Regions from separate parts of the Pseudarthrobacter sp. NCCP-2145 genome, predicted to be linked through region 3. Evidence: riboswitches for the same ligand, from Rfam matches in the RefSeq annotation. Region 3 holds a riboswitch; each other region holds the start of a gene.
What was found. Region 3 has a riboswitch for thiamine pyrophosphate ahead of thiC (phosphomethylpyrimidine synthase ThiC). Riboswitches for the same ligand answer to the same signal wherever they lie in the genome.

Region 1 (4,187 bases), on a different contig from region 3:
CGGACGATGATCTCGCCGGCGGAAACCACCTGGCCGCCGAAGCGCTTGACGCCGAGGTACTGTGCGTTGGAGTCACGACCGTTGCGAGTGGAGCTCGCGCCCTTTTTATGTGCCATCTGAAATGCCTGCCTCTAAATTCTGGGGAATCTGCTGAAAAACCTGAACAGTAACGGAAGGTTACTTGATACCAGTGATCTTGACCTTGGTCAGTTCCTGGCGGTGACCCTGGCGCTTCTTGTAACCGGTCTTGTTCTTGAACTTCTGGATCACAATCTTAGGACCACGGAGGTCCTGGAGGATCTCAGCCGTAACAGTTACCTTGGCCAGGTCAGCAGCGGCGGAGGTGACCTTGTCACCGTCAACCAGGAGCAGTGCGGGCAGCTGAATGGTGCTGCCAGCTCCACCGGCGACGCGGTTCAGGGTAACGAAGTCTCCAACGGAAACCTTCTCTTGGCGGCCGCCTGCGCGGACAATCGCGTACACCACTTGGGAACTCACTTCTCTCGACGTTTATTACAAATTTGCGTGCGGAACCCGGTTCCATGATTGGGTGGGCTCTCGCTGTGCCTCAACGCCGTGGGGTCATAACCCAAGTGTTGGCGTAAGCACCGAAGATCTAGAATACGCTAGTTTTGGCTTCGGCCGCAAATGAGGCTGGTTCCGGCGGGTTGTCTGTGATAGGCACCACAGCCCAGGTCCGCGCCCTTACCTGTGCCCCACCATAGTACCGGCGGGACGCGCAACAGGGTGTCAGGAATGAAGTCGCGGCGCGTCGAAAAAGTCCACCTCGAGGCGGCAGGACTGCCTGAACGCCGCCACCATGGCGTCCCGGTCCCCTGCGGACGCGCTGCGGCCGGCCCCGTCCACAATCGCAACCGCTGTGCGGGTGGCGGCAGCGAAGTCCTCGTCCGCGTACGTGCGCAGCCACTCGGCGTAGGGGTGGCCGGCCGGTTCCCCTGCAGCCACGAACCGGGCGTGGAGTGTTGCGCCCACCTCGGCGTACAGCCAGAAGCAGGGCAGGACCGCTGCGGCCAGCACCGCGTAACTGCCCGACGCCGATGCCGCCGTCAGGTGGTCCACGTAGGACTTGGTGACGGGTCCCAGCTGCGGCTCAACGGTCCGTGTACTGAGCCAGGAGCGGTGCAGCTCGGACTCCACCTCCAGGCACTGCGCGGCGGAACGTGCCCAGAAGAGCTGCTCCCCTTCGGTGGGGGCCAGTGCACTGGTCCGCGCCAGCACCCGTGAGTAGCCGTTGAGGTAGATGGCGTCCTGGGCGAGGTAGTAGGCAAACTCCTTCTCCGGCAGGCTCCCGGAAGCCAGGCCCTGGATGAAGTCCAGCGCGTAGATGTCCTCGAGGTCCTTTGCGGCGTCCGCCCAGAGCTGCGCCGCGAAGCTCCCCTCGCCGCGCACGGCCGGCAGGTGGTGGAAGTGGTGCACGGGCCCGTTGCCCGCCCCCACCTCCAGGGCCTCCGAGGCCTCCAGCGCGCCGGCAAGCCAGGGCTTGACCTCGCGCAGGGCTGCCTCCCAGTCCCCCACCCGGGCCTGGACCGTGGCCATGGCCGCGGACAGGGAGCATCCGGTGCCGTGGCTGTTCACTGTTGCCACCCGCTGACCGGGAACCACGACCACCTCGCGGGACAACATCCCGGCGGTGCTTACGAGGGCATCGGGGCATTCGGCCCCTACGAGGTGCCCACCCTTGACCAGCACCGTGGCTCCCGTGGCGGCGGAGAGGTTCCGGCCCTGTTCCAGGGCGCCTTCCCAGGTCTGCTGCACGTCGCCGCCCACGAGCATGGCGAGTTCAGCCAGGTTGGGCGTGATGAGCTGCGCCAGCGGCAGCAGGTCGCGAAGCGCGGCTTCGGCTGATTCCGGGAGGAGCCGGTCGCCGCTGGTGGCCACCATGACAGGGTCCAGGACCACGACGGCGGGACGCACCTTTTCGAGCCATGCATGGACGGCTTCGATCACCCCGGCATCGCCCAGCATGCCGATCTTCACGGCGTCGATACTGATGTCGTCGCTCAGGGCATCGAGCTGCTGGGTAAGGAAGTTGGCGGGGGGAACGTGGACGCCGCGCACGCCGCGGGTGTTCTGTGCGGTGAGGGCGGTAATGGCAGCCATTCCGAAGCCGCCGTGGGCGGCGATGCTTTTCAGGTCCGCCTGGATGCCGGCCCCGCCGGAAGGATCGGATCCGGCAATGGAGAGGACCCGTGGCACGCCGCGGTACTCGCGGCCGGGGGCTGCAGGCGCAGAAGCAGCTGCAGGCCCGGAAGCACACGCGGATGTGCCCTGGATGGTGGCAGTGGGCATTGCAAGGGTGGAAGACAAGAGACATCCCTTCGCCGGTGCTAGCCGGACAGGTTCAACGGGTCTGGATCTCAGCCGGCTCTCTGCGCGGCACCCCGTGTCGGTTCCCCAGCCTAGCTTTTTTGAGGTCCACAGCGTGAAGGTGACACAGTGCGGCCGGAGCGGGGTGGAATGCCGGTGTTCAATGAGGGTGGTCAAAAGCGCTGCGGAGCGCCGCCTTAAAGGACGGATGCCCGGCCGGCCACTGACTGTGGCTGGCCGGGCATTCGGTCAATACCCGCCCTGGGTCCCGGATTCCGGTAACTCCATGCGTGGCAGCTCCAGTTCCTAGAGCTCTGAGGCAGGCACCCCGACGCCGAGGATGATCGGCGCGTCCGAGGGCTTGCCGCTGGCCGGCTGCGAAGCACCCGCCTTGTCCGTTTCCGGTGCCTTGGCGGCGTGGGAATGCCCGGCCGCGGGGGCTGGAACATTCTCGCGATGCTGGACCGAGGTCTCGTTGGCTGCTCCCTGCGCGCGGCTGGCACTCCGGTTCCGGCGTGCCCTGCGCGGGCGTGACTGCTCCAGGGTGTGGTCCGAGTAGTCCTGCTCCGCTGCGGCGGCCACCGGCCGCTGCTCCGGCTGGACGGCTGCGGGCTCCCGCTGTTCCGGTGCCTGCTCCGGCTCACGTGTCCGCTCCGGAGCAGGAGCCTGCTGGGGAGCCTCTTCCGCCCCGCGCTGGACCGGCTGCACGTCCGGCGTTCCAGCCGGCGTGCCGGCTGCCGGTGCGGGCTCGCCCAGGTGGGCGAAGGCCGCGGCAAGGCGGTCCAGGGTGAGGGCAGGCTTTGGCTGCTGCTCCTCGGCGTGCTCCACGAAGGGCAGGACGACTTTCTCCCCGCCAAAGGTCAGGACGGCAGCGGGCCTAGACGCATCGCTGTCGTGCTTCTCCGTTTCAGCCGGAACTGCGGGCTGGGCCTGCGTTGCCTGCCTGGCGGCGGCCAACTCGTCGTCATGCAGGTGGGCCGCGTGGGCGGCAGCCGCGATGTTGGCAAGGGCCAGCCTGGTGGCTTCCGCTTTCGCATGCCGCTCGGCGTCCGTCGGATCAGGGTGGACCGTGTGGACGTGGACGGCAGCTGCCGGCGCGGCGTCCGGCTGCTGGCCGCCGCGGCCGCGGCGGCGCTTCCGGTCCGGCCGGGCACCGGGCTGGCTGCTGTCCGTGCGCTGCGCCTCGATGCGGTTGCCCTCGGCGCGTGCTTCCGGGCGGTGCTCGGCACGCTGCACGTGATGCTCGGCAGCCACAATGTTCGCCCGGCGGTGTTCCACCGGGTCATCGTGGGTGACCACGCCGCGGCCGGCGCAGGCCTCGCACTGCTCGCCGAACACTTCAAGGAGCCCCGTGCCCATCCGCTTGCGGGTCATCTGCACCAGGCCCAGCGAGGTGACTTCGGCAACCTGGTGCTTGGTGCGGTCACGGCCCAGGCACTCCACCATGCGCCGCAGGACCAGGTCGCGGTTGGACTCCAGGACCATGTCGATGAAGTCGATGACAATGATGCCGCCGATGTCGCGGAGGCGGAGCTGCCGGACTACTTCCTCCGCAGCTTCCAGGTTGTTCTTGGTGACTGTTTCTTCGAGGTTGCCGCCGCTGCCGGTGAACTTGCCGGTGTTGACGTCCACCACGGTCATGGCCTCGGTCCGGTCGATCACCAGCGAGCCGCCGGAGGGCAGGAAGACCTTCCGTTCCAGGGCCTTGTGGATCTGCTCATCGATGCGCCAGGCACTGAAGATGTCCTGGTCCTTGGTCCACTTCTCGAGCCGTCCCACCAGGTCCGGGGCGACGTATGTGACGTATGCCTCGATGGTGTCCCAGGCTTCCTCGCCGGAGACGATCAGCTTGGAGAAGT
Region 2 (4,187 bases), on a different contig from region 3:
GAGCGGGAACAGGAGGAATTCGAAGGCCAGCGCCACTGATGCGGAAACCCAGTCGATCGAAAGCGCCAGCACTGCCGTGATGAGGAAGACGGCGGCGAACTTGCTCAGGGGGTTGGCGCGGGCCAGCAGGGCCTGGTTGCCCCGAAGGTTCAATTCCTGCCTCATGGCGCCACCGGTTCCGCGGCAGCCATCCGCAGCTCAGTGCCACCCAGCGCGGCGGTGAACTCGGCGTCGTGGGTCACGGACACCACCGCGGTGCCGGAGTCCAGCAGCTCGGACAGGAACGAGGCCAGCTCCGCCCAGGTGTTGGCGTCCTGGCCGAACGTCGGCTCGTCCAGGACGAGCACCCGGGGATGGGCCGCCAGGACCGTGGCCACGGAGAGCCGCCGCTTCTCGCCGCCAGACAGCGTATAGGGGTTCGCGTCCACGAGGTGGGTCAGCCGCAACCGCTCCAGCAGTTCGTCCACGCGCTCCTCGCCGTGGCCCAGGTGCCGCGGACCGAACAGGAGTTCGTCCAGCACCTTCCCGGTGACGAACTGGTGCTCCGGCTCCTGGAACACGGTGCCAATCCGCTCGATGAGCTGCTCGGCCTTCCACTTATAAGGGTCTATCCCGGCGCCACGGCTGAGGTCCAGGGTGGCCGACACCTTTCCTGCCACCGGTTCCAGGAGTCCCGCGAGGGTCAGCGCAAACGTTGACTTGCCCGCCCCGTTGGGGCCCGTGATGGCCAGCGCCTGCCCTGCCCGGACCTGGGCGGAAATATCGTGTTGGACGGGTACCGGGGGTACCTTCCGGAAGCCGCTGCGGCGCGGACGTTCCCGGGAAACCGCAAGGTTCTCGGCCGCCAGCAGAAGGCCGCCGGAGCCGGCTGCCGGATTGCCCGACCGTGCACGCGTGCCAGGAACATACCCGGGCACCCACACACCGGCCGCCGCCAGCATGGTCCGTGCGTCCGCGAGCACCTGGTCCGGAGGACCGTCAAGCAGCACGGCATCTTCAGTGGCGCTGCCCGGCTGCAGCACCACGATCCGGTCCACCAGGTCCTTCCACACGGACACCCGGTGCTCCACCACAACCAGCGTGGCGCCGGTCTTGTCCACGCAGCGGCCCACGGCGTCCCGGACTTCCAGCACACCGGCAGGGTCCAGGTTCGCCGTTGGCTCGTCGAGCAGGATCAGGCCGGGCCGCATTGCGAGGATTCCCGCAAGCGCGAGGCGCTGTTTTTGCCCGCCGGACAGGGCCGACGTCGGGTGGTCAAGCGGCAGGCGGGAAAGGCCGACGTCGTCCAGCGCCTCGTGCACGCGGGCCCAGATGGCGTCGCGGGGCACGGCGAGGTTCTCGGCGCCAAAGGCGACGTCGTCGCCGACGCGGGAGAGGACCACCTGCGTCTCCGGATCCTGCTGCATCAGCCCGGCCCGGCCGCGCTGCTCGCGGGGCACGGCGCCGTCAACCAGCAGCGAGCCCGTCTCGTCGGACTCGCCGGCGTCGCCGCCGTCGTCGTCCATGTCCCCCAGCACCCCGGCCAGGGCATGCAGGAGCGTGGACTTGCCCGCACCGGAGGGCCCCAAAAGGAGCACCCGCTCCCCCGGGCGGATCTCCAGGTCGAGGCCACGGACAGCCGGCTTGGCGCGCCCCGCATGGCGCCATCCCCAGCCGCGGGCTGTGACGGCAGCCGGACGCACCGCAACTGATGCCTCGTGCCGCGAAGGGGCGCCCATCAGGAGAAGACGGGCTCCGTTGCCGCCTTGCGTGATGCAAAGGAGCTCAGGACCCCTGTCCTGGCCAGGCCGCGGGTGGCGATCCAGGACAGTGCGCCGGCGATGATGGCGCCGGAGATGGCAGTGAAGATGATGTACGCCAGCTTGTCGCCGGCGGCGTAGGCGATGTTCCAGCCCCACGGCGCGAAGGAGTCGTTCAGGCCGCAGAAAAGGCCGGCCGCGGCGCCGGCAAGCAGTGCCACGGGCAGGTTGAACTTCCGGTACACGAAGATGGCGAAGATGATCTCGGCACCCAGGCCTTGGACGAATCCGGAGAACAGTACCGACGCACCGTACTGGGAGCCCATGAGCAGTTCACCCGTGGCGGCCACCGTCTCGCAGAAGAGCGCGGCGCCTGGCTTGCGGATGATGAGCATGCCCAGGACGGCCGGGATCATCCAGCCGCCGGCAATCAGGCCGGTCAGGGGCGGGTAGACGGCGTTCATGGGTCCGGAGACTGCGGCCGCCCCCTGGGACCAGGCCCAGAAAATGACGCCGCCGGCAACGGCGATAAGGGCCGCCACCACGATGTCCACGACGCGCCAGGACTTGCCGGCGGGCTTCTTGATTGCTGTTGTTGCCATGTGGTCCTCCTGAGGAACAGGAGGGGAAAGTGGACGCGGTTGCCGGCACTGCTGCCGCTGCGCGCACTTCGAGAACTCGACTCCCTTGCGCCGGTACTAACCGGATCAGGTTCGAGGGTCTGCGGCTGTCCGCACTCTCAGCGCCCACCTGCGGTCCCTGGCCTGGCCAGTGATGCCGACGGCGGCGCTCCCCTGTCGTTGAATGATTCTATTGGTGAAATATCCGCCCTGTTGGGCGTGGTCCAGTTTACCGCAGGGAGGGGTAGATTGTGGGCCATGACAGCGAATCCACCAGATGTGACCGGGTATGATCCGGATTCCCGCGAAGCCCAGCCGGAGGGATCCCTGGAGGCCTTGATCGCGCGGATTGAGGCGGAGATCCGGGAACTCCAATTTCCCGGCTTCTCCCTGGACGACTCCCTGAACCTGGGGCTGCTCCTCGTGGAGCTGGGCAAGGAGCGCGGGCTTCCCATCGCCATCGACATCACCAAGGGCGAGCAGCTCCTCTTCCACGTGGCCCTGCCGGGGGCAACACCGGACAACGGGCACTGGATCCGGGCCAAGAAACGGACCGCAGCCCGGTACGAGGTTCCTTCCCTGCTGGTGGGGCTGCGCGCCCGGCTCAGCGGCGGACGTATCGAAGACAATGCCTGGTTCGACCAGGCCCTCTACGCTGCGCACGGCGGCTCCTTCCCCTTGTACGTCACTGGGGTGGGCGCCGTAGCAACCGTCACCGTGTCCGGATTGCCGCAGCTGCAGGACCATGACCTGGTGGTCGAGGCCCTCCGCGACATCCTCCGTTCGGCCGGCGCGGAGTAACGCCCTGCAAGCCAGCGGAGTGGCGCCCCCGGCCGGCCGGCATGGCAGGTCTTCCTGGCATGGACACCCCAGTGAGGCCGGGAGTACATTCGAGCGCAGTGGCGGGTGATCAATCCAGGAGGGCGCCGTGACCGGTCCAGCAACCGAGAACCAGGTCCGGGCGGCGCTGGACAAAGCCTGGGACGAGATGATTTTCATCGGCCCGGACCACCCCTACTATTCCCTGCTGGCGGAACTGGTGTCCGCCGTCGGGAAGTCCTGGCAGCAAGGCTACGACCACGGCCGCCGCGGAGGTCCGCACACCAACCCCTACTTATGGGCCGGCCCGGGAGGCTAGCAGCCTGCGCGCGGAGTGCGGGCGCACAACGCCGGCACAATACAAAGGCTGCTTAGCAATTATTTAGTAATCATGCTTACTATGTTGTCTCCAGCGTTTGAGGAGTACAGCACATGGCAGCCAGCATCCGCCGGGCAGGCGCCCGCACAGGCCTGCAGAAGGCTGCCCTCGCAACGGGCGCCGTGTTCTGCCTGGCCGGCATCCTTGGATTCGTTCCCGGCATCACTTCCAACCATGACGCGCTCCGCCTGGCCGGACACGCCTCAGGAGCATTGCTGCTCGGGATCTTCCAGGTATCCGTCCTCCATAACGCCGTGCACCTGCTCTTCGGCGTCGCCGGCGTCCTGATGTCGCGCACCCACCCGCAGGCACGGAACTTCCTCATCCACGGCGGCGTCATCTACCTGGTCCTCTGGCTGTACGGCCTCCTGGTCGGTGACCCCACCCCTGCCAATTTCATCCCCGCAAACGATGCGGACAACTGGCTCCATCTGGTCCTTGGCCTGGCCATGATTGCCCTGGCCATCATGCTCGCCCGTGGACCCGCCCCCGCCGCAGGCGGCGCCGGCAGCGGCAGCACCGCCACATCCCCAGCGCCCGGCACCCGCGGCCGCTGACACATCCCCGGCCGGGCCCCAGTGCAGGGAGCACGGAACCGGCCCACGCCAGACCTGAAGGAGCACCATGAAA
Region 3 (4,187 bases):
TTCTGCCAGGCGGCTGCGGCTGCAGGCGCCGTCCTGGGAAGCCCCGCTGCATATCGTCCCCGGCGTGCCGACGCTCGTCCTGACCGGCGGCTGGGAGCCGCTCTACGAGGAGATCGCCGGCTACCTCCGTGAAACCGGGGCGCTCCACCGTACTGCCGCCGGCGGGCACCGGCCCCACGACTCCCCGGAAGGGGACCGCATCATCCGTTCGTTCATCAACGACTCCAGCCGCGTGCAGGCACGCGCCTCCTGATCCTCCCGAAACTGCCCTCCACAGGGGCCCGTCCGGCCGGCCCCCAATGACCAGCCGGACGGCACCTGCAGGCTGCTAGCGCCCCGGCGGAACGCTCAGCTCCGGCAAATAGACTTTCCCGCCGGCGGCCAGGAATTCCTCGCTCTTGCCCCGCATGCCGGCTACCGCTACAGCAAGCGCCGCCTGCGACTCGGCGGAGCCGTACTCGTCCCTGATGTCCTGGCTGATCCTCATGGAGCAGAACTTGGGCCCGCACATGGAGCAGAAATGCGCGGTCTTCGCCGGTTCGGCCGGGAGGGTTTCGTCGTGGAAGGCCTCGGCCGTCTCCGGGTCCAGCGACAACGCAAACTGGTCCCGCCACCGGAACTCGAAGCGTGCCTTGGACAGTGCGTCATCACGTTCGTGGGCGCCCGGGTGGCCTTTGGCAAGGTCTGCCGCGTGAGCAGCGATCTTGTACGTGATCACCCCTGTCTTGACGTCGTCCTTGTTGGGCAGCCCCAGGTGTTCCTTGGGCGTGACGTAGCACAGCATTGCCGTGCCGTAGCGGGCAATTTCCGTTGCGCCGATGGCGGAGGTGATGTGGTCGTAGCCCGGGGCCACGTCGGTCACCAGCGGGCCCAGCGTGTAGAACGGCGCGCCCTTGCACAGCTCCTGCTGCCGTTCAACGTTCTCCCTGACCAGGTGGAACGGGACGTGTCCAGGACCCTCCACCATCACCTGGACGTCGTGCTCCCAGGCACGCTGCGTGAGCTCGGCGAGCGTGTCCAGCTCGGCAAACTGCGCGGCATCGTTGGCATCCGCCGTCGCCCCCGGCCGCAGGCCGTCACCCAGGGAAAACGCGACGTCGTACCGGGCGAAAATTTCGCAGAGCTCATCGAAGTGCGTGTAGAGGAAGTTCTCCCGGTGGTGCGCCAGGCACCACCCGGCCATGATGGACCCGCCACGGGACACGATGCCCGTGACGCGGTTGGCGGTTAGGGGGACGTAGCGAAGCAGCACGCCGGCGTGGATGGTCATGTAGTCCACCCCCTGCTCGCACTGTTCGATGACGGTGTCACGGAAGATCTCCCAGGTCAGGGCGTTGGCTTCGCCGTTGACCTTCTCCAGGGCCTGGTAGATGGGGACGGTGCCGATCGGGACAGGCGAATTGCGGATGATCCACTCCCGGGTGGTGTGGATGTCGTCGCCGGTGGAGAGATCCATGACGGTGTCGGCGCCCCACCGGGTTGCCCACTGCAGCTTGTCCACCTCTTCGGCGATTGAACTGGTCACTGCCGAGTTGCCGATGTTGGCGTTGATCTTCACCAGGAAGGCCTTGCCGATGATCATCGGCTCGGATTCGGGGTGGTTGATGTTGTTGGGAATGATGGCCCGGCCCGCGGCGAGTTCGCTCCGGACCAGTTCAACATCGCAGTTCTCCCGCAGCGCCACGAAGCGCATTTCCGGGGTGGTGACGCCCTGGCGCGCATAGTGCATCTGGGTCACGGTCCGGCCCTCGACGGCGCGGCGCGGCACGGGAGGCGCTCCCTTCCACTCCGCGCTGGCGGCGCCGCGGCGTACAGCCGAGCGGCCGTCGTCGAGCAGGTTCCTCTCCCTGCCGCTGTACGCTTCCGTGTCTGCCCGCGCCTCGATCCATTCCCTGCGGAAGGGAGGAAGGCCCTGAACTGGATTGCTCCCCGGACCGGCCGTCCGGTAGGTCCGGAACGGCTGGTTCGGAATGCCGTTGGGGGACGGCTCCAACGCAATTTCCGTCACGGGAACACGGATCCCGGTCCCGGCGTCCTCGAGGTAGGCCAGGGAGTGGGATTTCAAGGATTGCGTCACCGGCGGCGGGTTCCCGTCAGTGGCGGCACCCGGGGTGTTGCGGGCAGGGTTAAGCTGCTGATTTGGTGTACTCAAGGAATACTCACTTCCTTCGCCGGCATTACCCGGACAGGTTCGACGGTCGCAGGCTGCGTCAGCCCGATCTCAGCCCCTGCAGGGGCACCCGTGTGGTCAAGATGAAAGCTACCACAGCCCTTCTTTCGGGGCTTGTCACATTGCCGGTGCTAGCCTGACCGGGCAGGAAAGAGGTGCACATGGCAGAAATCATCCACTTCACGGGAACAGTCCTGACCGGACCCGGGAGTGAGCAGCACGGACTGTGGTCCGTCGACGGGCGCCTGACGTTCCGCCGGCCGGCGAAGGCTCCGGACCGGATCCTGGCGGGATGGGTGCTGCCGGGCTTCGTGGATGCCCACTGCCACATCGGGCTCGGCGTGGGAGGGGCGGTGGATGCTCCGACTGCCGAAGAGCAGGCGCGGACGGACCTGATGGCAGGCACACTGTTGATCCGGGACGCAGGTTCCCCTGCTGACACGCGATGGCTGCAGGACAGAAAGGACGTCCCGGTGCTGATCCGCGCCGGACGCCACGTTGCGCGCACGCGCCGGTACCTGCGGGGGTTTGCTGAGGAAGTCGAACCGGAGGGCCTGGTGGAAGCTGTCCGTAAACAGGCCAGGGAAGGTGACGGCTGGGTCAAGCTTGTGGGGGACTGGATTGACCGCGGCGCCGGCGACCTCGCGCCGTCGTTCCCTGCCGCCGTCGTCCGCGATGCAGTCCTGGCCGCCCATGACGAAGGCGCGCGCGTCACCGCCCACTGCTTCGCGGAAGAGACGCTCGACGACGTGCTGGACGCCGGCATCGACTGCGTCGAGCACGCCACCGGCCTCCTGCCGCGGCACCTGCCCCGCTTCGTGGAGCAGCAGGTGCCCATTGTGCCCACCCTGGTCAATATCGCCACGTTCCCGGACATCGCCGCGCAGGCAGCACCCAAGTTCCCGCAGTATGCGGCGCACATGCGTTCACTGTGGGAACGGCGGGAGGAGCGGGTGCTTGAGGCGTTCGAGGCCGGCGTGCGGATCTACGCCGGGACCGACGCCGGCAGCGTGATCAGGCACGGCAGGATCGCCGACGAGATCCTGGCCCTCCATGCTGCCGGGCTGCCCATGGCGTCTGCCCTGGACGCCGCGTGCTGGAGTGCGCGGGAGTGGCTGGGCGCGGAGGGCCTGGAGGAAGGGGCACGGGCAGATGTTGTCCTGTGCCGGGAGGACCCGCGGAAGGTACCGGAAGCGGTCCGTAACCTGGCGCACGTTGTCCTGGGCGGACGGGTGGTCCGCTGAAAAGATAACCGGCCCCGGGACTTGGAATAAATTGAAGCTTCAAGTAATTTTAAGTGTGTAAGGGCTGCCAACCGGAAGGCCCACAGCACCGGGAGTTACCAATGACTGCACAAGCCGCAAGCCAGGATCTTCTTCCTGCCGACCTCGCCATGGGCACTGTGATGCTCAAGGTGGGCAACATGAAGGTGATGACCGACTACTACCAGCGCGCCCTCGGCCTGGAGGTCATTGCGGAGCAGGATGGCGGCATCTACCTTGGCCGGCTGCAGAAGCCGCTTGTGCACCTGGCGCCCGCGCCCGGGCTGAACCTGCCGGGCAGGGGAGAGGCCGGCCTGTTCCACACGGCGCTGCTGTTCGAGAACCAGGCAGACCTTGCTGCCACCATCGCCACCGCCGCCCGGTTCGAACCGCGCTCGTTCACCGGCAGCGCCGACCACCTTGTCAGCGAAGCCTTCTACTTCAACGACCCCGAGGGCAACGGCATCGAGCTCTACTGGGACCGGCCGCGCAGCAACTGGTCCTGGAACGGCACGGACGTGGTGATGGACAGCCTGGCCCTCCCGCCGCAGCGGTACCTCGAGCAGCACCTGACGGAAGATTCCCTGGAGCGCCAGCTCGGGTCCGTGGCAGGCGTCGGCCACGTGCACCTCCAGGTGGGAGACGTCCAGACGGCGCGCGACTTCTACGTGGGGACCCTCGGCTTCGAGAAGACCGCCGGCTGGCACGGGCAGGCCCTGTTTGTTTCCGCCGGACGCTACCACCACCACATGGCC
Region 4 (4,187 bases), on a different contig from region 3:
GGCGTCGTGTGACGTGTAGCGGATAAAGACGCGGTTGTAACGCCAGTCAAGGTCAGGATGGTGGTTCTGTTCCTCGGCCAGGCGTCCGACGGCCGCAATCAGCTCGAGTGCGGCAGCCGCCGTCGGCATTTTGAAGACGGTGACCAACCCGCCGTTGCCGGCCCGCCAATCAGGCAGTTCCGCCAGGGCTTCGTCGATCCGTTCCGGGGAAAGTGCATCTTTGCCGGCCACTGCTGCTCCTGGGATCCGGGCGCCGGCCGGCAGAAGGTGGGCCTACAGGAACTCGGCCCGGCCCTCCATTGCCGACGACGCCAGCGCATGTTCACGGCGGGGTATGCGACCAGCCGCTTTCGCCAGCCTACCGGCGATGACGGCGTGCTTGAAGGCCTTCCCCATCAAGGCGGGGTTCTGCGCCCGGGTCACTGCCGTGGCCAGGAGCACGGCGTCGCAGCCCAGTTCCATGGCGAGGGCGGCGTCGGAGGCCGTACCGATGCCCGCGTCCAGCACTACCGGCACCGAGGCCCGGGACACGATGAGCTCAATGTTGTGCGGATTGAGGATGCCCAGGCCCGTCCCGATGGGCGAGCCGAGCGGCATCACAGCAGTGGCTCCGAGGTTCTCCAGCCGCAGGGCCAGCACGGGGTCGTCATTGGTGTACGCAAACACCTTGAATCCCCTGTTGACCAGCTGCTCGGTGGCGTCCACGAGCTCAACGGCATCCGGCAGGAGGGTGTGTTCGTCGGCGATGACCTCGAGCTTCACCCAGTCGGTTTCCAGGGCCTCCCGTGCCAGTTCAGCAGTGAGCACAGCGTCACGCGCCGTGAAACACCCCGCCGTGTTGGGCAGGACCCGGATGCCGTGGTCCACCAGCAGCTGGAACAGCGAACCCGCCTCGTCCGGCGAATAGCGGCGCATGGCAACGGTGGTCAGCGAGGTGCCGGAGGCCAGGAGCGCGGCGCCCAGGCCGTCCAGGCTGGGGGCGCCGCCGGTGCCCATGATGAGCCGGGATGCCAGGGGGACGCCGTCGATCACCAGGGGGTCCTGGAGCCCGGACAGCTGGCTGTTGGTGACGGTGGTTCCGGTCATGGTGGTCAGCCTCCCTGTACTGCCGTGACAAGTTCGACGTCGTCGCCCTCGGCGAGCGCCGTGGCGGACCACAGGCTCCGGGGCACCACCTGGGCGTTGCGTGCTACGGCCACTCCCAGCTTCCGCCCGTCCGTGGCCCGGCCGTCCGCGGCCAGCGGACGGCCGGTGACCTCGCTGACGAGCGCGGTGAGGGAAGCGTCGTCGGCCACGGTGTGGCCGGTTCCGTTCAGGGTGATGTTCATGCTGTCTCCTGGGTGTTGGATGGCGTGGCAGCCGCTTCAGCCATGCGAAAGGGAGCCGGGGAAAACCGACCGGGGTTGAACGGGGCCCAGCGGGGGTCTTCCGTGCCGTCCATGAGTTCCCGGCAGATTGCGGCCGCAGCCGGGGTGAGCAGGATGCCGTGGCGGAAGAATCCGGTGGCAATGATGAGCCCCTGCACGTGGCGGGACCCTTGGAGGCCGGACCTTCCAGGCGCGGGCTGCCGGCCCACGGGGCCTCCGGGCAGCGATACCCTTCCGAGCAGCGGGGCGTTGTCCGGCGTGCCGGGCCGGGCGCGGGCCGTGCACTCAAGCAGCTCAAGCTCAGCGACGGCGGGCACCAGCACCTGGGCATCGCGGAGAAGCTGGTACACACCCCCTGCCGACACCGCACCGGCACTGGAGCCCGCGCCCCCGCCACTGCCACTGCCACTGCCACTGCCCAGTGCGTCCTCACGCTGGGTTGCCCCGATCACCACGGTTCCGTCCCGCCGCGGAACGATATAGACGGGGACCCCGCGCACCAGTCCGCGGACTGTTGAGGTCACCAGCGGCCTGAGGTGCGCCGGTACCGCGAGCCGCAGGATGTCCCCCTGGACCGGCCGCAGCGGCAGGTGCAGGTCGATCGGCAGTCCCGTGAGTTCCGGGGCGTGCAGTCCGTTGGCCACCACGGTCTCCCCGGCCAGTACGGTCCCTCCACCTTCCAGGGCTACTCCGGCTACGGCCCCGTCCTGCCAGAGCAGGCCGGCTGCCTTGTCCGGCACGGCGAATCCGTCAGCGGCGCCGGCCACGCCGCTTCCGGTGGAGCGGGCATCCCCGGCCAGGACCCGGCGGAGGCAGGCCACCAGCAGCCGGGGGTCCACCTGGTGGTCCGCCGGCGTATCCAGCGCACAGGCAATGCCCGGGCTTAACAAGGGCTCGCGGCGCCGGGCTTCGCGGATGGTGAGCGGTTCAACCGTGAGGCCGTTGGCCCGCTGGACGGCACGCAGGTCCAGCAAGGCCTGCCGGTCTGCGGCGTCGGCACCCACGGCGAGGGTCGGCGTCGTAAGATATCCGGGATCCGAGCCCGCGGCCGCAGCGAGGTCCGCAGCGAAACCGGGCCAGCGGGCGGAGGCCTCGAGCATGAGTTCCAGGAGGTCCTCCTCCTGGTAGTGCAGTTCGCTCACCGGCGCCAGCATCCCCGCGGCAGCCCAGCTGGCTCCGGAGCCGGGGGCGTCATCGATCACCACCACGGAACGGCCCGAACGCCTCGCCTCCCAGGCGATCCCGTGGCCGATGGCTCCTCCGCCGATCACCGCCACGTCGGCCGTGATGGTGGAGCCGGAAGGACAGGGGCCGGTTGCGGCGTGCACGTCAGGCATCGGTTGTCTCCTTCCCTACGCCGGTATTAACCGGATCAGGTCAAGCGGTCGGCTCTGACGCCCTCTCAGCCCGGCGCTTTGTGACAGCTGCCGCGGCTCCCGCAGTACGAGCCCAGTGTAGAGGAACTAGGCTGGCTCCCATGAATGTGTCCCACCCCCCTGCCGCCGCTGCCCGTCCGTCCGGTTCCGACGCCTTTATCAACGCGGAGGGCACCGCCGGGCTGCACGATGCGCGCCTCTACCTCTGCACGGATGCGCGCCGCAGCCAGGGCGACTTTGAACAGTTCGTGGATGCCGCGTTCGCCGGCGGCGTGGACATCATCCAGCTCCGGGACAAGTCCATCGAAGCCGCCGAGGAGCTGGAACTCCTCGCCGTCCTGAAGGAGGCAGCGGTCCGGCACGGCAGGCTGTGGGCAGTGAACGACCGCGCCGACATTGCTGTGCTGTCCGGAGCGCCGGTCTTCCACATCGGGCAGAAGGACCTTCCCCTCCAGGCAGCCCGGACGCTGCTGAACGGGAACGCCGCCATCGGCCTGTCCAGCCACAGCCCTGGACAGGTGGATGCCGCCCTGGCAGCGGCCGCCGGCCCGGCGGCGCTCGACTACTTCTGCGTGGGCCCGCTGTGGGCAACACCCACCAAGCCCGGCCGCGCCGCCGTCGGGCTGGACCTGGTGACGTATGCGGCGGCGGCCTCAGCGGCGCAAGGGCAGGGACAGTCCGACGGCGGTGTGCCCTGGTTCGCGATCGGCGGGATTGACCACGGCAACGTGGAACAGGTGGTGGAGGCCGGGGCCAGCAGGATCGTTGTGGTCCGGGCCATTACGGAGGCCGACGATCCGTCAGCCGCGGCCGCATCGCTGCTCGACGCGCTGGACGCCGCCCGCCCGTGACGCGGCGCCGGATCCGCACCGCATCCCGCGGGCGGCTCCCTGCACTATTCGCGGAATTCGGGCTACGCTGATTTTCGTGTCACATCATCGGCTGGCCCCCAGTGTCCACGAGCACACCAACGCCCTCGAGGCTGCACTCAGCGCCCTGCGGACGGAGCTCGAGCTGCCTGGTGAGTACCCGGCCGAAGCCGTGAAGGACGCCGAGGCCGCCGTGTCGGCACTGAAGCTGCCGTCCCATGACCTGACGGGCATAGACTTCATCACCATCGACCCGGCGTCGTCCACGGACCTTGACCAGGCGCTCTTTATTGAACGGGACGGCAGCAGCTACCGCGTGCTCTACGCCATTGCCGACGTTCCCGCCTTCGTGGCTCCCGGCGGCCCGCTGGATGCCGAGACCAGGCGCCGCGGCCAGACTTTCTACACCCCGGACGGCCGCATTCCGCTGCACCCTGAAGTCATCAGCGAGGGCGCCGGAAGCCTCCTGCCGGGACAGGACTGTTCCGCGTTCGTCTGGGACTTCCGCCTCGATGTCCGCGCCGAAGTCACCGCGGTGACGGTGGGACGGGCCCGGATGCGCAGCCGCGCCAAGC

Region 1: another riboswitch for thiamine pyrophosphate. It lies ahead of thiD (bifunctional hydroxymethylpyrimidine kinase/phosphomethylpyrimidine kinase); the one in region 3 lies ahead of thiC (phosphomethylpyrimidine synthase ThiC).
Region 2: another riboswitch for thiamine pyrophosphate. It lies ahead of NFU08_RS13290 (ECF transporter S component); the one in region 3 lies ahead of thiC (phosphomethylpyrimidine synthase ThiC).
Region 4: another riboswitch for thiamine pyrophosphate. It lies ahead of NFU08_RS04800 (FAD-dependent oxidoreductase); the one in region 3 lies ahead of thiC (phosphomethylpyrimidine synthase ThiC).

What each region holds. Positions count from the first base shown of each region.
Region 1 is NZ_BRCG01000015.1:35,011-39,197, reverse strand. It holds gene rpmA (50S ribosomal protein L27) at 1-116, opposite strand, end outside; gene rplU (50S ribosomal protein L21) at 178-486, opposite strand; gene thiD (bifunctional hydroxymethylpyrimidine kinase/phosphomethylpyrimidine kinase) at 751-2,310, opposite strand; TPP riboswitch at 2,318-2,415, opposite strand; gene NFU08_RS13765 (ribonuclease E/G) at 2,635-4,187, opposite strand, start outside.
Region 2 is NZ_BRCG01000014.1:52,791-56,977, forward strand. It holds gene NFU08_RS13280 (energy-coupling factor transporter transmembrane protein EcfT) at 1-165, opposite strand, end outside; gene NFU08_RS13285 (ABC transporter ATP-binding protein) at 162-1,718, opposite strand; gene NFU08_RS13290 (ECF transporter S component) at 1,718-2,341, opposite strand; TPP riboswitch at 2,406-2,545, opposite strand; gene NFU08_RS13295 (heme-degrading domain-containing protein) at 2,618-3,160, shown strand; gene NFU08_RS13300 (hypothetical protein) at 3,288-3,497, shown strand; gene NFU08_RS13305 (DUF4383 domain-containing protein) at 3,611-4,114, shown strand; partial or broken gene NFU08_RS13310 (iron-containing redox enzyme family protein) at 4,182-4,187, shown strand, end outside.
Region 3 is NZ_BRCG01000012.1:48,929-53,115, reverse strand. It holds gene NFU08_RS12000 (alpha/beta fold hydrolase) at 1-253, shown strand, start outside; gene thiC (phosphomethylpyrimidine synthase ThiC) at 329-2,152, opposite strand; TPP riboswitch at 2,147-2,254, opposite strand; gene NFU08_RS11990 (amidohydrolase family protein) at 2,332-3,414, shown strand; gene NFU08_RS11985 (VOC family protein) at 3,516-4,187, shown strand, end outside.
Region 4 is NZ_BRCG01000004.1:105,960-110,146, reverse strand. It holds gene NFU08_RS04815 (4a-hydroxytetrahydrobiopterin dehydratase) at 1-231, opposite strand, end outside; gene NFU08_RS04810 (thiazole synthase) at 274-1,086, opposite strand; gene thiS (sulfur carrier protein ThiS) at 1,092-1,328, opposite strand; gene NFU08_RS04800 (FAD-dependent oxidoreductase) at 1,325-2,704, opposite strand; TPP riboswitch at 2,700-2,817, opposite strand; gene thiE (thiamine phosphate synthase) at 2,845-3,594, shown strand; gene NFU08_RS04790 (RNB domain-containing ribonuclease) at 3,671-4,187, shown strand, end outside.